DNA from 2 places in the Pseudoclavibacter sp. Z016 genome. Region 1 is predicted to be linked to the other one. Evidence: riboswitches for the same ligand, from Rfam matches in the RefSeq annotation. Region 1 holds a riboswitch; the other holds the start of a gene.

Evidence for each region. A riboswitch is a leader RNA that binds a small molecule or an ion and turns the genes downstream of it on or off. The one in region 1 is predicted to bind thiamine pyrophosphate.
Region 2: linked by a shared signal. The riboswitch ahead of C5B99_RS13060 (YkoF family thiamine/hydroxymethylpyrimidine-binding protein) and the one ahead of C5B99_RS05145 (ECF transporter S component) in region 1 are both predicted to bind thiamine pyrophosphate.

Annotation. Positions count from the first base shown of each region.
Region 1 covers NZ_PSTU01000009.1:72,365-75,758, forward strand. Annotated here, with positions in the region: gene glgX (glycogen debranching protein GlgX) at 1-1,052, opposite strand, end outside; gene C5B99_RS05140 (hypothetical protein) at 1,192-1,524, shown strand; TPP riboswitch at 1,549-1,658, shown strand; gene C5B99_RS05145 (ECF transporter S component) at 1,710-2,363, shown strand; gene C5B99_RS05150 (ABC transporter ATP-binding protein) at 2,369-3,394, shown strand, end outside.
Region 2 covers NZ_PSTU01000013.1:259,859-263,252, reverse strand. Annotated here, with positions in the region: gene C5B99_RS13070 (ABC transporter ATP-binding protein) at 1-495, opposite strand, end outside; gene C5B99_RS13065 (ECF transporter S component) at 485-1,075, opposite strand; gene C5B99_RS13060 (YkoF family thiamine/hydroxymethylpyrimidine-binding protein) at 1,072-1,746, opposite strand; TPP riboswitch at 1,772-1,881, opposite strand; gene C5B99_RS13055 (VOC family protein) at 1,907-2,248, opposite strand; gene C5B99_RS13050 (LLM class flavin-dependent oxidoreductase) at 2,370-3,394, shown strand, end outside.

The DNA.
Region 1 (3,394 bases):
TCGCGCGCGAGGGTGGAGGCGAGGTCGAAGCGGAAGCCGTCGACGTGCATCTCGGTGACCCAGTAGCGCAGCGAGTCCATGATGAGCTGCAGCGAGTGCGGGTGGCGCATGTTGAGCGAGTTGCCGGTGCCCGTGTAGTCGGTGTAGTAGCGCTTGTCGTCGTCCTCGAGCCGGTAGTAGGCGGCGTTGTCGATGCCGCGGAAGCTGAGGGTCGGGCCGAGGTGGTTGCCTTCTGCCGTGTGGTTGTAGACGACGTCGAGGATGACCTCGATGTTGTTGGCGTGCAGCGTGCGCACCATCGACTTGAACTCCTGCACCTGCTGGCCTGCCGTGCCCTGGGAGGCGTAGTCGGCGTGCGGGGCGAGGAACGAGATGGTGTTGTACCCCCAGTAGTTGCGGAGCCCCTTCTCGATGAGGGTGCTGTCCTGCACGAACTGGTGCACGGGCATGAGCTCGATGGCGGTGACGCCGAGGCGCTTGAGGTGCTCGACGATCGCGGGGTGCGCGATGCCGGCGTACGTGCCGCGGATCTCCTCTGGCACATCCGGGTGCAGCTCGGTGAGCCCCTTGACGTGCGCCTCGTAGATGAGGGACTCGTTGTAGGGGATGCCCGGCTTCCGGTCGCCAGCCCAGTCGAAGTAGGGGTTGATGACAACGCCCTTCATCATGTGGGGCGCTGAGTCGAGGTCGTTGAACGAGTCGGGATCGCCGAAGTTGTAGCTGAAGAGCGACTGGTCCCAGTCGATCTCGCCCGTCGTCGCCTTCGCGTACGGGTCGAGGAGGAGCTTCGCCGGGTTGCAGCGGCTTCCGTTGACGGGGTCGTAGTCGCCGTGCATCCGGTAGCCGTACTGCTGGCCGGGCTGCACGTGAGGGAGGTAGGCATGCCAGACGTGCGCATCCTGCTCGTAGAGCCTCACCCGCTCCTCGTTGCCGTCGTCATCGAAGAGGCACAGCTCGACCTTGTGGGCGGCCTCGCTGAAGATCGCGAAGTTGGTGCCACTTCCATCGAACGTCGCTCCGAGGGGGTAGGCATTTCCGGGCCACGTTTTCATGCACGCTCCTATTGCTTCATCGAAGAACATCGCGTGTGGATGCAGGCACTAAAGCTACCAAAGGGTGGGAGCGCTCTCGCCCGCAAGCACACAGGACTTCTCCTGGTTGGCAGGCATGTCGACGACCTACGCTGGCCGCATGACGAACCTCACACAGAACCTCACGGACTCGGTCAAGAAGCTCGGCGTCACCCTCGCCTACGGCGAGAAGGTGGAACTCGGCAAGTCCACGATCCTTCCGGTCGCTCTCGTCTCGTACGGCTACGGCGGTGGTGAGAGCACTGAGGAGGGTCAGGAGAACTCGTCAGGCGGCGGTGGCGGCGGGGTGGCCGTGCCGGTCGGCGCGTACGTGGATGACGAGTTCGGCACGAGCTTCCGGCCGAACATCATCACGCTGCTCGTCGTGTCGATTCCGCTGGTGTGGACGGTCGGGCACGCGCTCCCGCGTCTCATCAAGGCGCTCAAGAAGTAGCTCAGGCGCGGTACGGCCTATACTCGGGGGTGTTCACGGGAGTCCGGTAGTCCGGGCTGAGAGGAAGGCTCAAGCCTTCGACCGTCAAACCTGATCTGGGTAATGCCAGCGCAGGGAGGCACATCTCCGAGCAGGGTCGCCCACGGCTCTGCGCCCGTGCACTTTCACTCGAAAGGGCACACAGCATGACAACTTCCCCGACTCCATCTCCGACTGCGGCAGCGCAGGTTCCGGCTCAGGCGAAGGCGCCGAAGAGCCGCTTCCGCTGGCGGGTCATCGACATCGTCACGGCGGCCGTCCTCGGTGTCGCGACGGGCCTCATCTTCATCTTCTGGAACAGCGTCGGCTACCTGTGGTTCACGACGATGGACGCGTTGACGCCGGGCTTCGGTGGCATCGCGGTCGGCATCTGGTTGCTCGGTGGCGTGCTGGGCGGGCTCATCATCCGCAAGCCGGGGGCTGCGCTCTTCGTTGAGGTGCTCGCGGCGTGCGTCTCCATGCTGCTCGGCAGCCAGTGGTCGATCGAGACCGTCTACTCGGGTATCGCGCAGGGCCTCGGTGCTGAGCTCATCTTCGCGCTCTTCCTCTACAAGCGCTTCGGTCTGAGCGTCGCGATGCTCGCGGGCGCTGGTGCTGCCGTCGCCGCGTGGGTGCTCGAGCTGTTCCTCAGCGCGAACATCGAGAAGGGCCCTGAATTCCTGACGATCTACCTGGTCGCTGTCGTGGTCTCGGGTGCGGTGCTGGCGGGAGTCGTCGGCTGGCTGCTCACGCGAGCACTCGCCGCGACCGGTGCGCTAAACCGCTTCGCGGCGGGCAGAAGCGCGAAGCGAATCGGCTAGCGGTCGTGGGCGCGAGAGTCGAGGCGAGGGGGTGGGGCTGGCGCCACGCCGATCGGGCGAAGCTGGCGGTCAGCCAGCTCGACCTGACGATCGAGCCCGGAGAGGCCGTGCTGCTGCTCGGGCCGTCGGGGGCGGGCAAGTCCACGCTCCTGGCGGCTCTTGCCGGGGTGCTCGGCGACCACGAGGACGATGGCCAGGAGCTCGGCTCGCTGCTGGTCGACGGCAGGCATCCGACGGATGCGCGCGGCGCGGTGGGGCTGGTCCTGCAGGATCCGCAGGCGAACACGGTGCTCGCCCGAATCGGCGACGACGTCGCGTTCGGCTGCGAGAACCTCGGTGTGCCGCGCGCCGAGACCTGGGTTCGGGTGCGCGAGGCGCTCGACGCCGTCGGGCTGCGGATGCCGCTCGACCGCTCGACCGCGCAGCTGTCCGGCGGTGAGCGCCAGCGCCTCGCGATCGCGGGCGTGCTCGCGATGCGGCCGAACCTCATCCTGCTCGACGAGCCGACCGCGAACCTCGACCCGGCTGGTGTCGAGGAGGTTCGCGAGGCGGTTGTGCGTGCCGCGGAGGTCACCGGCGCGACGCTCATCGTCATCGAGCATCGGGTGGATGTGTGGCGTTCGAGCGTCGACCGGGTCGTCGTACTCGGCACTGAGCAGCACCTGCTCGCCGACGGTGCCCCTGACGTGATCCTGGAGGAGCAGCGGGAGTCGCTCCTCGCGGCGGGTGTGTGGATAGGCGGCCACGAACCCTCGGTTCCCCGGGGCGAGCGCGCCCCGGGGGAGGACCTGCTCGTCGCCGACGGCCTCGGGTTCGGGCGTGCCGACCATCCGCTGCACACGCAGTTCGGGGCGACGCTGCGGGCGGGGGAGTCGACGGTGGTGCTCGGGCCCAACGGCGCGGGCAAGACGACGCTGGCGCTGACGCTTGCTGGCCTGCTCAAGCCGGTCGCGGGCGACGTGCGTGCGAGCAGTGCCCTGCGTGAAGCTGGCGAAGACGCTGACCGTCGACGGGGTGGCTGGACGCTCGGC
Region 2 (3,394 bases), on a different contig from region 1:
CGCGGCGAGGGCCACGCGCTGGGTCTCACCGCCCGAGAGCGTCGCCGTGCGACGGTCGGCGAGCATCCCCGCGCCGACGAGGTCGAGGGCCGCGCGCACTGCTGGCCCCATCGCCTCGGGCACCCAGGCGTGGTTCTCGAGCGGGAACGCGATCTCGTCGGCGACGTCGGGGAGGCACACCGAGGAGCTCGGGTTCTGCGCGACGACGGAGAGGTGCCGGGAGAGGCGCGGCACGTCCGACTCCTGCGTCTCCACCCCGCAGATGCGGATGCGCCCGCTGACCTGGGCGGGGACGGTATGGGGGATGACCCCGCTGAGCGCCTGCAGCAGCGTCGACTTGCCCGCCCCAGACGGCCCGATGACGAGCACGTGCTCGCCCGGCGCCACGCGCAGATCCACTGGCCCGAGCCCGTCTCCAGAGGAGTGGATCGCCTCGAAGCCGACCGCCTCGATGTCGACCGCCTCGATATCGGCGCTCGAGCTGTCAGGCCGCACGGCGCACGGCGAGCGGCTTCGAGTCCTGCACGATCGCGAAGTTGTCGAGCACGCCGGTGCGCACGAGCGAATCGACGATGAGCTTCGCGAGGAGGCCGCCGAGGATGATGCCGGAGGCGAGCTGGATGCCGAAGCGCAGGAACAGGATCTCCTGGCCGTACCAGCCTGAGCGGAACGCCGAGTAGAAGAACACGAGGCCGGCGCCGAGCGCGCCGGAGATCGCATACCGCAGCCAGCCGTACTTCCGGTACCGGCCGAGCGCGAACGGCAGCTCACTGCCGATGCCCTGGATGGCGGCGGCGACGAAGAGCAGGGGGCCGACGGCCGAGCCGAGGAACACGACCTCGATGACGGAGGCGAGCACCTCCGCGATGACGCCGACGAAAGGCCGGCGGATGATGGCGATCGCGATGGGCGCGACGAGCAGCCAGCCGCCAAAGAGGAAGTGCTGGGCGAGGTCGCCAGCCGGCCCCATCGCGATGGAGAGCGCAGTCCACGCCTGCACGAGCGCCCAGTACAGGAAGCCGAAGACCGTGCCGAGCACGACCATGAGCACGATGTCCCGCAGCTTGAGGCTCATGCGCGAGCCTCGGCTCCCGAGTCGATTGCCGAGTCAACTGCTGTGTCTGCCTGGCTGCTTGCGTGGCTGGGGCTGTTCAGCGAGATCGTGAGGTGGCTCGTCACATGCTGCACGTGCGCTCCGACCCCCGCCCAAGCGACCGCGACCGTCTCGAGCACGCGCCCGAGGTCGCCGCTGAGCTTCGTCACGAAATGCTCGGAGGCCACGAACGTGCCGCTCGCCTTCGCCGTCTCGATGGCCGCGTAGATCTCGCGCATGTGGTCGGGCGTCCGCTCTGCCGAGCCCGCATCCTCGAGGGGGTAGAGCGCCCACTCCGCGCTCGCGAAGCTCCCAGACCTCCGTCCGCGGGGCGCGTCCACTCGCCTGGGGCCGGCGCCTCCCGGCAGATCGCAGACGGCCTCGCCGGGGCAGCCGCGAGACAGCAGCACCTGGATGGAGGCGTGCAGTCCCGTCGCCGCGATGTGCTGCGAGAGGTCGGTGAGCCAGCGCAGCAGTGACTGCTCGTCGCCGCCCGCGTAGGTGCTCACGTCGCCCGTCTCGAGCACGAGGCCGGAAGAGTCGGCGGCGTCGAGTGCGGCGAGGATCACGTCGACGTAGCGGTCGGACATGACCGAGACGGTGACTCGTGCGCCCACCCCGAATGCGAGCGGGTCTTGGGTGATGGTTTCCATGTGCGTGCCTTCCGTCGGAGCGTGACGGCACGGGTGAGTTGACTCCCTTCGCTGGCATTACCCAGATCAGGTTCAACGGTCGGAGTTCGAGTACTCCCTCTCAGCCCGACTCATCGGGCTCCCGTGCACGGCCACACTGTAGCCCCGGCGCCGTCCGCGCCTAGCTTCCCGCGCTCGTGAAGACCACGTGATTGCCTTCCGGGTCGAGCACCTGGAGGATCTGGAAGTGAGTGGCGTCTTCGATTCCACCGTGCTCGATCCTGGCCGCGTCGAGCCGTTCGGCGACACCGGCGAGGTCGTCCTCGGTGAACACCACCGTGGATCTGCCCGAGCGGCTCGAGTCGGCCCAGAGCTGCAGGCCGGCCTCGCTTGTGAAGTGCCACTCCAGAAGGCCCGGCATCGGATTCTCGTCGGGGCCGCGCCCGAAGAGCCTGCCGTAATATTCCGTAGCCTGAGCCAGGTCGGACACGGTGATCTGCGCAAGTACGCCCTTGATAGCCATGCCCCGATGATGCTCGACGTCGGTGCGAGGAGCCTCCACGAACATGTCGCCACGTTGCGACGCGTAACGGGGCGCGTCAGGTGCCGTGGCCTCGCCGCGTGGCGCCACCTAGCGTCAGATCATGACGAACCCACACCGAATCCACCTCGGCGTCGCACTCGATGGCGCCGGCATCCACCCGGCCGCCTGGCGGGAGCCGAGCGCCCGTCCGGACGAGCTCTTCACGCCCGACTACTGGGTGGGGCTCGTCCAGCTCGCCGAGCAGGGGCTCCTCGACTTCGCGACCATCGAGGACTCGCTGGCGCTGCAGTCGTCCGAGCGGCTGCACGACGACGATCGCACCGACGAGGTCCGGGGACGACTGGATGCGCTGCTCATCGCCTCGCGGGTAGCCCCCGTGACCCACAGCATCGGTCTCATCCCGACGGTCACGACCACGCACACCGAGCCCTTCCACGTCTCCAAGGCTGTCGCGACGCTCGACTACACGAGCGAGGGCCGCGCCGGCTGGCAGGCTCGACTCTCGATCGGGTCGGACCACACGCACTTCGGGCGCCGCGACCCGGCGGAGTTCCTGGAGACCCTCGAGCGTGCTTCGACCGCGGACATCGGCGACCTCTTCGCCGAGGCCAACGACTTCGTGGAGGTCGTGCGCAGGCTCTGGGACAGCTGGGAGGACGACGCGGAGATCCGCGACGCCTCCACGGACCGCTTCCTCGACGCCGCGAAGGTGCACCGCGTCGAGTTCGAGGGCAGATGGTTCAGCGTGCGCGGCCCGTCGATCACGCCGCGGCCGCCGCAGGGGCAGCCCGTGGTCGCCTCCCTCGGGCACGCCCAGGTGCCGTACGAGTTCGCCGCCGCGAGCTCCGATCTGCTCTTCGTCACCCCGTCGGATGTCGCCTCGGCCGTGAGCATCCTGTCGGAGGTGCGGGCCGCCGAGCAGAACGTGGGCCGTGCCGGCGAGCCGCTCTCCGTCTACGTCGACGTGGCGGTATTCCTCGACGGGCCCGAGGAGACCGGGGCTGCTCGTCTCGCTCGCCTCGACGCGAAGGGCCGCACGCTGGAGCAGCCGCCCGCGGTGTTCGCCGGTTCGGCCTCCGAGCTCGTCGAGCACTTCGAGACGCTCTCGGCGCTCGGCTACGACGG